DNA from 3 places in the Bordetella genomosp. 10 genome. Region 2 is predicted to be linked to each of the others. Evidence: predicted binding sites of a transcription regulator. Region 2 holds the regulator's gene; each other region holds the start of a gene.
The links. Region 2 encodes HrcA, which represses chaperone genes, less so after heat shock. Its sites were predicted from a motif close to TTAGCACTCNNNNNNNNNGAGTGCTAA; they were not measured.
Positions count from the first base shown of each region.

Region 1 (4,180 bases), on a different contig from region 2:
GCTTGGGAAGGCAGCCGTTGCCGGCCGCCTCTTGGGCAAGGACTTCTTAGAAGTCCATGCCGCCCATGCCACCCATGCCGCCGGGCATCGCCGGGGCAGCGGGCTTGTCTTCGGCCAGTTCGACCACGGCGGCTTCGGCGGTCAGCAGCAGGCTGGCGACGGAGGCGGCGTTTTGCAGGGCGGTGCGGGTCACCTTGGTGGGATCCAGCACGCCTTGCTCGACCAGGTCGGTGTACTCGCCGGTCGCGGCGTTGTAGCCGTAGTTGCCCTTGCCGTTCAGCACGGTGTTGACGACCACGCTGGCTTCTTCGCCGGCGTTGGTGACGATGGTGCGCAGCGGTTCTTCGACGGCACGCAGGATCAGCTTGATGCCGGCGTTCTGGTCAGGCGTATCGCCCTTCAGGTCGACGATGGCTTGCTTGGCACGCAGCAGGGCCACGCCGCCGCCGGCCACGACGCCTTCTTCCACCGCCGCACGCGTGGCGTGCAGGGCGTCTTCGACGCGAGCCTTCTTTTCCTTCATTTCGACTTCGGTCGCGGCACCGACGCGGATCACGGCAACGCCGCCGGCCAGCTTGGCCACGCGTTCTTGCAGCTTTTCACGGTCGTAGTCCGAGGTGGCTTCGTCGATCTGCACGCGGATTTGCTTGACGCGGGCTTCGATCGAGGTGCTGTCGCCGGCGCCGTCGATGATCGTGGTGTTTTCCTTGCCCACTTCGATGCGCTTGGCCTGGCCCAGCTCTTGCAGCGTGGCCTTTTCCAGCGACATGCCGGTTTCTTCGGAGATGACCACGCCGCCCGTCAGGATGGCGATGTCTTCCAGCATGGCCTTGCGGCGATCGCCGAAGCCGGGCGCCTTGACGGCGGTGGTCTTCAGGATGCCACGGATGTTGTTCACCACCAGGGTCGCCAGGGCTTCGCCCTCGACGTCTTCGGCGATGATCAGCAGCGGACGGCTGGACTTGGCGACTTGTTCCAGCACCGGCAGCAGATCGCGGATGTTGCTGATCTTCTTGTCGTAGATCAGGACGAAGGGATCGTCCAGCGCGGCGACTTGCTTTTCCGGGTTGTTGATGAAGTAGGGCGACAGGTAGCCGCGGTCGAATTGCATGCCTTCGACGACATCCAGTTCGTTTTCCAGCGACTTGCCGTCTTCGACGGTGATGACGCCTTCCTTGCCGACCTTGTCCATCGCGTCAGCGATGATCTGGCCGATGGAGGAATCGCTGTTGGCCGAGATCGAGCCGACCTGGGCGATTTCCTTGCTGGTGGTGACCGGCTTGGATTGCTTCTTCAGCTCGGCGACGGCGGCGGCAACGGCCTTGTCGATACCGCGCTTCAGGTCGATCGGGTTGAAACCGGCGGCAACGTACTTCAGGCCTTCCTGAACGATGGCCTGGGCCAGCACGGTGGCGGTGGTGGTGCCGTCGCCGGCGTTGTCGGAGGTCTTCGAGGCGACATCCTTGACCAGTTGGGCGCCGATGTTTTCGAACTTGTCCTTCAGTTCGATTTCCTTGGCGACGGACACGCCGTCCTTGGTCACGGTCGGGGCGCCGAACGAGCGCTCCAGCACGACATTGCGGCCCTTGGGACCCAGGGTGGTCTTGACCGCGTTAGCCAGGACGTTCACGCCGCGGACGATGCGTACTCGGGCGTCGTCGCCAAACAGAACTTGCTTGGAAGCCATATTCTTTCCTTACGGGGAATTCTGATGAGATGAGGGATTTACTGGATCACGGCGAGGATTTCTTCCTCGCGGATGACGAGCAGTTCCTCGCCATCGACCTTCACCGACTGGCCGGCGTACTTGCCGAAGAGCACCTTGTCGCCTGCCTTCAGATCGACCGGCAGGATCTTGCCGTCTTCCGTGCGCTTGCCGGGGCCGACGGCGATGACTTCGCCTTGGTCAGGCTTTTCAGCGGCGCTGTCAGGGATGACGATGCCCGAGGCGGTTTTGCGCTCGTTGTCCAGACGCTTGATGATCACGCGATCATTCAGAGGACGCAGGGCCATGAAGAACTCCTGTTTTCTTGAAACGGTAAGGGGGGTTGTCTCGCTTGCCCCGGGGCCGGAAGGGCGAAGGTGCTTGTTAGCACTCACCGGAGGCGAGTGCTAATTATAAGGATGCTTGGAGAGGGTTCAAGGGGGGAGGGGGTGGCTGTTACAAAATTGGGGGAGGTGTTGACGGAGGTGGCGGATTGTTGTCGATGTTCACGGCCGATGAAATTTGTCCACCTAGCGTGAAATTTTCGAACTGCCCCCTGATCGACGGTTTCGCCTGTAGGCAAGAAGGGGACAAATTCGATTCCTCTTGCTGCAATCTTCTGCCACCGAATGGCTTCCGCCGGTTGAACAAAACGGGTGATCGGTAGATATCCGTTCGGGATGTGGGCCTTAACACGCACCGAAAAACTTCACGGCCTGCCGCCCCCGGTTCTCTAAGATTGGGGTGACGGGCAACCAGGATTAAAAGCTGCCGTAGAGTTCGGGAGCGACCGCCTGCGGCTAGAAAGCACTGGAGGCTTATTCACCCACGTAATGGAACCAGCCCTTCCCGATACGGGTGACCATACCTTTGGGTTCGTAGGGCGGCACATCCCTAGCGTCGTAAAGATAGGCATCGTGGCCCACGAGCTGCTGTTCTAGCAGATCAGCGTAGTCAACAGATCCGTCGTCTGCGAAAGTGAAGCTTGCCTCCATGATGCTTATTCCGGCAGCGTCAAACGCTCGTCGCAGTTCGGAGAAGATCGCCTTCGAGGCGGGCGTGAATGGCGCATACGGCTCTCGATTTGCCAGGCAGGCGCCGCTGGAACTGGTCGGGGGATCCGCGTAAAGTTGCGTGCCAGTCTTTAGATAGCGGCACCAGTCCATATCCCGATAAGCAACAACATTTCGATCGCGCGCAACGGTGAGGATGCCAGAGAGATCGCTGGGTCCCGTTACCGAACGCCTCGCAAGAATCATCACGGCAAGCAACGCTAACGCCAATACGATGCCGATGATCGCGATTCGGCGTGGTCTGACGATGCGGATTTGTCCCATGTTCATTCGCAACGGTGAGGCCGTTTAGACCCGCCAGGCGATTCACCCCAAGGGCAGATCGAACCCCAGATGAAGCACATATACAAAATCACTTATCTAAATGGAAAGATCTACGTCGGGATGGATCTCACGGGTAGCCTGAGCTACTTCGGCTCGATCAACGAAGCGCTTCTGCGCAGCGACTTTACCCGAGGGGAAATGCTCGATTTCACCATCAGGAAACAAATCCTGTGGGAGTCTTCGACGGCTACTGATGCTGAGGTTCGGAGGCAAGAAGTGGAGATTATCCGTACCCTTGGCGCCAACGACCCGAGCGTCGGCTACAACCGTTGGGCGAAATTCGGGGAGCTAACCGGGGCCGGTGTCGAAGTTTACGGTAGCTGGAATTCTGGTCAGGAAAGTGGACCTAGCCGGAGCCGGCCGCGCCGGTCGGGACCGTCTAAGGATATCTCGTCCGTCCGCTTTCGACTCTGGGCGGTCTTACCGACGTTGTGGCCATTCGGATGCCCGCTATCCTCTAGAAGAGTTGGATCGACATACGCGCCGCATGCCTGGATTGCAGTGTCGGCAGATGTCTATCAATGAATGTATTCAAGCCATCGTGCGCATCTTGAGACCAAGTATCGTTGAAGATGCTGGTGTCCAAGGTGGCCTTGAACTTGTCGAGGTCAACTAAGGACAAAGATCGCAAGAACTCCGTCACATCAGCTAGCGCATGGCTAGTGACGTCCGGTATCGGCCAATGATCGTAGAAGCTCGTGCCGAAACGCACTGCGCAGACTTTGATTTCGCCGCTTCGGTACTCCGAGATCGACGAGACGAGCCCTCCGCTGCCGTTGGGCCAACTGAATTGCGTCTCTTGCAGGCTCAGCTGCCAGATGTGCTCGTCCACAGCCTGACCTATTAGAAGGAGCGTCCAGCCATGGCCTTCCGCTGCCATACCCACAATTGTTCCCGTATCGATGTGGCGTTCCAATTCTTGCCAAAGGGCGCCTTTTGCGCAGAGTAGAGCAGCTTCAAGTGCTGCGCGTGATGCACGATCCGCAGCTTGTTGGCGAATTACTCGTGCCTCCCTCCGCTCATTTTTCTCCGCCTTGTTTTGTGCCCGTCTGGCAATGAGTTCAAATGTTGGAGCGGT
Region 1 is NZ_NEVM01000001.1:644,181-648,360, forward strand. Features, by position in the region: gene groL (chaperonin GroEL) at 47-1,687, opposite strand; gene groES (co-chaperone GroES) at 1,726-2,013, opposite strand; gene CAL29_RS31180 (hypothetical protein) at 2,524-3,048, opposite strand; gene CAL29_RS31185 (hypothetical protein) at 3,560-4,180, opposite strand, start outside.
Region 1: groES (co-chaperone GroES) is a predicted target of HrcA. The motif match lies at 2,090-2,116, and genes of this name have one in related genera.

Region 2 (4,180 bases):
TCCAGACCGAGTCGTCGTTCACGGCCGGGATGTAACGGAAGCGCGTGCCCCCCTCCTGAAGAAAGGCGTCGCGGCACTCCTGGCCGATTTCCTCCAGCGTTTCCAGGCAGTCCGCCAGGAAGCCCGGGCAGACGACGTCCACCTCTTTCACGCCCTGGCGCGCCAGTTCGCGCAGCGTCGGCTCGGTATAGGGCTCCAGCCAGCGCGCGGCCCCGAAACGGCTCTGGAACGTCACCTCGACCTGTTCCGGCATCAGGCCGAGCCGCTCGCGCAGCAGCCGCCCTGTGCGCAGGCAGTCCTGGTAATAGGGATCGCCCAGCTCGATCGAATAATGCGGCAGGCCATGGAAGCTCATCACCAGCTTCTGCGGCCGCCCGTGGTCGCGCCAATAGGACTCGATGCGCGAGACCAGGGCCTCCAGGTAGCCGGCATCGTCATGGAAACGCTTGATGAACCGCAGTTCCGGCTGGTTGCGCAGCCGCGCGGCGTGGCGCGTGACGGCATCGACCACCGTGGCCGTGGTGCTGGCGGCGTACTGGGGATACAGGGGCACCACCAGGATGCGCTCGCAGCCGGCGGCGCGCAGCCGGTCGATGGCGGACGGAATGGAGGGATTGCCGTAGCGCATGCCCAACTCGACCTCGACCTGCAGGCCATGCCGCGCCAGCAGGCCGGCCAGCCCTTCGGCCTGGCGCCGGCTGTACACCAGCAGCGGCGATCCGCCGTCCATCCAGATGCCGCGGTAGCGCGGCACCAGCTTCTTGGGCCTGGCGCGCAGCACCATTCCATGCAGGATGGGCTTCCAGAGATAGCGGGGTATCTCGATCACCCGCGGATCGGACAGGAATTCGGCCAGGTAGCGCCGGATGGCCGGCGCCGTGGGTTCGTCCGGCGTGCCCAGGTTGACCAGCAGGACGCCGGTTTTCCCGGGACCGGCCGGCGTCTGCTCCGCGAAAGGGTCTTTCTGCTCGGCTTCCGGCAGGAAACGTTCCGGCCAGATGTATTTGAACGCGCGCAAGAACACTGTCACCTCGTTGTGAACGCGGCGCCGGCGCCCCGCGCGCCGGCGCTGACGCGGGTGTTATTGGTTATGGCTCAAGGCGTTGGACAGCAGGCGGGCCGTAATGTCGACGATGGGGATGACCCGCTCGTAGGCCATGCGCGTCGGACCGATGACCCCCAGCGTGCCCACCACCTTGCCGTCGACGCCGTAGGGCGCGGTGATAACCGAAACCTCTTCGACGGGCATCAACTGCGAATCGCCGCCTATATATATCTGCACGCCCTGGGCCCGGCTGGACACGTCCAGCAACTGCAACAGGTCCGTCTTCTTCTCGAACAGGGAGAACATCTTGCGCAGGCGATCCATGTCGGAAGCGATGTCCGTCACTTCCAGCAGCTTGCGCTCGCCCGAGATCACGACCGAATCGCCCTCTTCCACCGCCTCGGCGCCGGCCTCGGCCGCCGCCTGCATCAGGCGCGTGATGTCCTCGCGCAGTTGCGCCAGTTCCGTCGACAGGGTGCGGCGCACCGCGTCGAAGGACTTGCCGGCGAAGTGGACGTTGAAGAAATTGGCCGCCTCGACCAGCTCGTGCTCCGCATAATCGCGCTGCACGAAGAGGATGCGGTTCTGCACGTCGCCGTCGGGCGTGACGATGATCAGCAGCACGCGCTTGTCCGACAGGCGGATGAACTCGATCTGGCGGAACACCTGGGTGCGCTTGGGCGTCAGCACCACGCCGGCGAACTGCGTCAGGTTCGACAGCAGCGCCGCCGCCGCGTTGACCGCCCGCGAGGGTTCGGCCGCCGTCAGCATCTCGCCCATATGGGCCGGCTGCATCTCGTAGCCGCGCACCGCCAGCAGCGAATCGACGAACAGGCGGTAGCCGCGCGGCGTCGGCACGCGGCCGGACGAGGTATGGGGGCTGTGGATCAGGCCGCTCTCCTCCAGGTCCGCCATGACGTTGCGTATGGTGGCCGGAGACAGGTCGAAGACCTTGGACAGCGTGCGCGAGCCGACGGGCTGTCCATCGGCGATATAGCGTTCAATCAACGCCTTCAGTAGTGCGCGTGCGCGGTCGTCCATGGCGCTATTCTAAGGAATCTTTTTGCAACGGTGCCAATTTTGTCCTGCAAAGGGAAATATGGCCCCATATAATCGACTCGACATAGTATTGAATTTTGATCCCCATCGGCGCCAGACCATGCATTTTCCCACCGTCGCTCTGATCGGCAGGCACCAGGACACCGGGCTGGACGCGCCTTTGCGTTCGCTCGCCCATATGCTGACGCAGGCCGGCCGCGCGGTGCTGATCGAAGCGGACACCGCCCGCAATACCGGCCTGGGCGAATACCCGGTCGCCACCCTGGACGAGATCGGCAAGCAGGCCTCCCTGGCCATCGTCATGGGCGGCGACGGCACCATGCTGGGCGCCGCGCGCTACCTGGCGCCGTTCGGCGTGCCGCTGGTCGGCGTCAACCATGGCCGCCTGGGCTTCATCACCGACGTTCCGCTGCAGGATGCGCAGAACGCGCTGGCGCGCGTGCTGGAAGGCAATTTCGTCGCCGAGGACCGCATGCTGCTGCAGGGCAACATCTGGCGCGGCGACAAGGAAATGTACTCGGCCTCGGCGCTGAACGACGTGGTGCTCAACCGCGCCGGCCGCGGCGGGATGATCGAGGTGCGCGTCGAGCTCGACGGCGTTTTCATGTACACCCTGCGCGCCGACGGCCTGATCGTCGCCACGCCGACCGGCTCCACCGCCTACGCGCTGTCGGCCAACGGCCCCATCCTGCATCCGGGCATCGCCGCCATGCTGCTGGTGCCGGTGGCGCCGCAAACCCTGTCCAACCGCCCCATCGCCCTGCCGGTCACCAGCGAGCTGAGCATGACCGTCACCGCCATGGGCCGGGTCGAAAGCGGCGCGTCCTGTCACTTCGACATGCAGACCTGGTCCGACCTTCAACCCGGCGACCGCATCGCCGTTCGCCGCGCGCCGCACACCATCCGCTTCCTGCATCCCGAGGGCTACAGCTTCTTCACCACGCTGCGCCGCAAGCTGCACTGGAACCTGATGCCCCAAGGGACCGAGACGCCCGAATAACGCCCCTCGAACATGCTGCGCACCCTGCATATCCGGGATTTTGTCATCGTCGACCAGGCCGATATCCATTTCGGCCCGGGCTTCACGGTTTTCTCCGGCGAAACCGGCGCCGGAAAATCGATTCTGATCGACGCCCTGGCGTTGACGCTGGGCGGCCGCGCCGATGCCGGCGTGCTGCGCGAGGGCGCGGCGCGCGCGGACGTCAGCGCGGTATTCGACACCCCGGAACACCTGCGCGCCTGGCTGGCCGAGCGCGAAATCGAAGCCGAGGAAGAACTGGTCCTGCGCCGCGTGGTCGACCCGCAGGGCCGCAGCCGGGCCTTCATCAACGGCGTGCCCGCCACCGTCGCGCAACTGCGCGAACTGGGCGACAGCCTGGTCGACATCCACGGCCAGCACGCGCACCAGAGCCTGATGCGCGCCGACGCGCAGCGCGACCTGCTGGACACCCACGGCGGCCACGGCGACCTGCGCGGCGCGGTGGCCCAGGCATGGAAGACCTGGCGCGAACGCCTCAAGCAACTGGAGGCGGCCGAGCGCGACAGCGCGTCCCGCGAGGCCGAGCGCGAGCGCCTGGCCTGGCAGGCCGGCGAGCTGGAGCGCCTGGCGCCGCAGCCGGGCGAATGGGAAACCTTGCAGACCGAGCACAGCCGCCTGTCGCATGCGCAGTCGCTGCTGGACGGCGCCGCCCAGGCCATCGAGGCGCTGGATGGAGAGGACGATTCGGCGAGCAACCGGGTCAACGCCGCCCTGCACCTGCTGCAACAGCAATTGCGCCACGATCCGGCGCTGCGCGGGGTCTGCGAAGAGCTGGAATCGGCCAGCATCGCCATCACCGAAGCCGTGTCCGACCTCAACAACTACGTCAGCAAGGTCGAGCTGGACCCGGCGCGCCTGGCCCAGGCCGAGCAGCGCCTGAGCGACGTCTTCGAGACCGCCCGCAAGTTCAAGGTGGAACCGGAAACCCTGCCGCAACTGAGCGCGGACCTGCGCCGGCAACTGGACGCCTTGCAGGCAGCCGGCGACGTCGGCACGCTGCGCAAACAGACCGAGTCGGCGCAGGCCGACTACGCCAA
Region 2 is NZ_NEVM01000005.1:1,615,743-1,619,922, forward strand. Features, by position in the region: gene hemH (ferrochelatase) at 1-1,024, opposite strand, end outside; gene hrcA (heat-inducible transcriptional repressor HrcA) at 1,082-2,086, opposite strand; gene CAL29_RS23325 (NAD kinase) at 2,205-3,104, shown strand; gene recN (DNA repair protein RecN) at 3,117-4,180, shown strand, end outside.

Region 3 (4,180 bases), on a different contig from region 2:
CAAGCCGGTGAGCGACGTGGGCGCCTGGCGGGTGATCGCCTTGAACTCCACGGTGGCCGGTTCGAACGCCGGCCATCTCGACCGCCATCAACTGGAATTGCTGGACACCGCCGCGGCCGCCGCCGGCCCGCGCCCGGTGCTGGTGGCCCTGCATCACAACGCCGTTCCCATGACGCCCGACTGGCACGACACCATGATGCTGGACAATGCCGCCGAGCTGTTCCGCCACCTGGGCCGCTGGCGCAATATCCGCGTCGTGCTCTGGGGCCACGTGCACCAGGAATTCGATCGCCGGCGCGGCAACATGCGGCTGCTGGCGACGCCGTCCACCTGCTTCCAGTTCACCATCCGCGACGGCCGCCATCGCCTGGACGACAGCGCGCCCGGCTACCGCTGGCTCAAGCTGTATCCCGACGGTTCGCTGGCCACCGGCGTGCGGCGGCTGGACGCCCGGGCCTGGGAAGCGATGCTGCAAGGGTGGGCGCAACTGGAAGCGGACCAGGCCGCCTGAGCGAGGGCGGGCCCGCTGCCGGCGCGCCTGCCATGTTTTCGCCGCGCATAAAAAACGGGGCACCGCGATGGTGCCCCGTAAACCACCCGTCTCATAGGGGAGGGGAAAGAGGAGAAGCCGAGACAGGTGAGGGCCGCGATACTGGCATTGCTTCAGCACGCAGCCCGAGTTGGTTAGGCGCCCCGGCGTGGATTAAGTTTCGCCGGAATTATGTTTTTTCCCGGCGGTTTGTATCAACGCGTTACGCCGCCAGGGTGCCGCGCATTTTCTTCAGCGCCGCCGCCTCGATCTGGCGGATGCGTTCGGCCGACACGCCGAACTCGTCGGCCAGCTCATGCAGCGTGGCGCCGCCGTCGTCCTGGAGCCAGCGCGCCTGGATGATGCGGCGCGACCGGTCGTCCAGCTTGTCCAGCGCGCCGTTCAGGCCTTCGCCCTGCATCTGCTCGCGCGCCTTGCGCTCCAGCACGCGGGTCGGTTCCTGCCGGCCCTCGTCGGACAGGTAGGCGATGGGCGCGTAGCTGTCGTCGTCCTCGTCCTGGCTTTCCAGGGAGAGTTCGCGGCCGGACATCCGCACTTCCATCTCGCTGACGTCCTCGCGGCGCACGTTCAGTTCGCGCGCGATGTCGTCGACCTGATGGCTGGCCAGGGTCTTGCCGTCCGGGCGCATGCTGCGCAGGTTGAAGAACAGCTTGCGCTGGGCCTTGGTGGTCGCCACCTTGACCAGGCGCCAGTTCTTCACGATGTATTCGTGGATCTCGGCCTTGATCCAGTGCACGGCGAAGGACACCAGGCGCACGCCGCGCTCGGGATCGAAACGCTTCACGGCCTTCATCAGGCCGACGTTGCCTTCCTGGATCAGGTCCGCGTGCGGCAAGCCGTAGCCCAGGTACTGGCGGGCGACCGAGACCACCAGTCGCAGGTGCGACAGCACGAGTTCACGGGCGGCGTCCAGGTCGTCATGGTCGCGCAGTTTGCGGCCGAGCGAGGTTTCCTGCTCAGCCGTCAGCACCGGCAAACGGTTGACCGCCGAAATGTACGCGTCGATCGTGCCCAGCGCGCCGGGGTTGGCGATGGCCAGCGTCAGCGCGTTTCCGGAGACGGTCAACGAGGAATTTGCTTGTTTCATGGTGATTTTTCTCCAGGAAACCTTATATAGAGTGGACTTGATGTTAGCACTCGAAGTGCATGAGTGCTAATTGGACATGTGCATGAGGGCCATAGTTCCCGCCTAAGCTGCCGGGCCCGTCCCGTCGTGCCGGTGGACGGGCCAGCGGCGGGCGCCGCTGGCGATTCCGGCCGCCTACCAGCCGCGCTGCTTGAGGCCGTCGGCGGTGGCCGGGTCGTCCGGCCGGACGAACAGGGCGCCGCGCGGGTCGAGGAACACGCGGTAGCGGGCGCCGTCGAACATCGGCATGTAGGCGCCGCTGCCGAACTGCACGTCCACGAACGGCAGCCAGTTGGGGAAGCGGTGCTTCAGCGTCCCCAGGTCCGGCGCCGCCGTGCCGCCCAGCGGATAGACCGTGCGCGGCTGCGCCTGCTCGGCGACCGGGTCGTCGTAGCGGCCCGACAGGCGGTCCATGCGGTACAGCGGCGGGACGCCCGCCAGCAGGGCCGGCAACTCCCAGCGCACCACCCGCGCGTCGATCTGCCATTGATCGCCGCGCAACTGGTATTGGCGAGGCTTGGCCTCTCCCTCCAACTGGGCGGTCGCCATGAACTGGCGTTCGCCCTGCTGTTCCAGCCGGACCGTGGCCACCGGCTGGTCGCTGGTCAGGCGGTGGAACTGGTAGAGGGATCCCCCCAACAGCCCCGATACCACCGCCAGCGCCACGATCAGGAGACCGACCAGGCGGCGCACCGGGCGCAACCGGAACTGCTTGCGCCCGGTGGCATCGCGCGGCCCGCCGCGCCCGAAGAACAGGCCGGCGCCGATGAGCAAGGCCACGACGGCCGGACCAAGAATCCACAAGAAAGGAGCTACAGCCAATCAGGCTACCCCCTAAGGCTTTCGACAGATTCAGTATATCGACGCTGTCAACGTTGTGCCGCCCCCGGCCCGCTTCGGATATACACAAGGCGTAACAAGGCCCACCCCCTACCGCGCTTCGCGCGGCCCCCTCAAGGGGGCGGCGCTGGCGGACCGGCAAAGCCGGCTCCGCGGCTCCCCCGATGAGGTGTGCCTCGTGGCAACGGTATGGTCCACCCCCACTGAGCTTCGCACGGCGCCGCCGATGGACCGTGCCCAGAGGGGGCTGCTGCAATTACGCCTGCAGGCGCTGGGCGTGGAAGCGGAGGTGGTCTTCCATGAAGGTGGAGATGAAGTAGTAGCCGTGGTCGTAGCCCTCGTGGCGGCGCAGGTCCAGGGGTTGGCGGGCCTGGATGCAGGCGGTTTCGAAGGCGTCGGGGTGGAGCTGCTCTGCAAGAAAGGCGTCGGCCTGGCCCTGGTCCACCAGGATGCCGCCGGGAAAGGGCGCCTGCGCCTTGCGCATCAGTTCGGTGGCGTCGTAGGCCGCCCAGGCGTCGCGGTCCGGTCCCAGGTAGTTGCCGAAGGCCTTGTGGCCCCAGGGGCACTGGCTGGGGGCGGCGACGGGCGCGAAGGCCGATACCGAACGGAATTTGGCCGGATTGCGCAGTGCCAGCACCAGGGCGCCGTGGCCGCCCATGGAATGGCCGAAGATGCCGGCGCGAGCCGCGTCTCCCGGGAGTTCGCCGGTGACAATGCCATACAACTCCCGGGTCACGTAGCTGTCCATGCGGTAGTGCTTGCTCCAGGGCGCCTGGGTGGCGTCCAGGTAGAAGCCGGCGCCGGTGCCGAAATCCCAGTTGTCGTCCTCGCCGGCGATGCCCGCGCCGCGGGGACTGGTGTCCGGCGCGACCAGCATCAGGCCCAGCTCGGCCGCCACCCGCTGGGCGCCGCCCTTGATCATGAAGGTTTCCTCGGTGCAGGTCAGGCCGGCCAGGTAGAACAGGACCGGAACGCGGCCATGCTCCGCCTGCGGCGGCAGGAAGACGGAGAACCGCATCGGCAGGCCGATCTCGGCCGAGTCATGGCGGAAATAGCGCTGCCAGCCGCCGAAGCAGCGATGCTGGGAAACCAGTTCCAGACCAGCCATGGGGAAACTCCTGTATAGGTATATAGGTAATAAGGTAAGGCACGGAGGCAAGCCGGGCGCCGGATGCAGACATGGCAGCACGGGGCAGGGCGCGGGCGAGGGAAATCTTAACCTGCCGGAATCCGCCGCCGGGGTGCCGCAAGCCCGGGGAGTCGGGTAATCTAGGATGTACTTGCTATTGCACGGCGGTGTTTACGCGGTACCATTTATTGCCACTGCGCTCTTTTGCGCGCCGCATGCTCAAGACCTGAGATCCTATGGCACGCCTGCCCCGACTGTACGCTCCCGGACTGCCTCAACTGGTCCTCGCCAATTTCATCCATCCGCTGGCCGCCCCCTCGCAGCCGGCGCCGGCGGATACCCTGAACCAGGTCGCCACCTGGCTCGGCGAGACCGCCACGCGCAACCGCGTCGCGCTGCATGGATGGGTGCTGGCCAGCGACCGGATACTGCTGCTGGCCACGCCGGTCGACGGCGAGGGCTTGCCCCGCCTGATGCAGACGCTGGGCCGCAACCTGGCGGCGCGCCTGCGCGGCGGCCGCGTCTTCGCGGGCCG
Region 3 is NZ_NEVM01000001.1:41,364-45,543, reverse strand. Features, by position in the region: gene CAL29_RS00230 (phosphodiesterase) at 1-511, shown strand, start outside; gene rpoH (RNA polymerase sigma factor RpoH) at 753-1,637, opposite strand; gene CAL29_RS00220 (hypothetical protein) at 1,812-2,498, opposite strand; gene fghA (S-formylglutathione hydrolase) at 2,773-3,624, opposite strand; gene CAL29_RS00210 (hypothetical protein) at 3,882-4,180, shown strand, end outside.
Region 3: rpoH (RNA polymerase sigma factor RpoH) is a predicted target of HrcA. The motif match lies at 1,681-1,707, and genes of this name have one in related genera.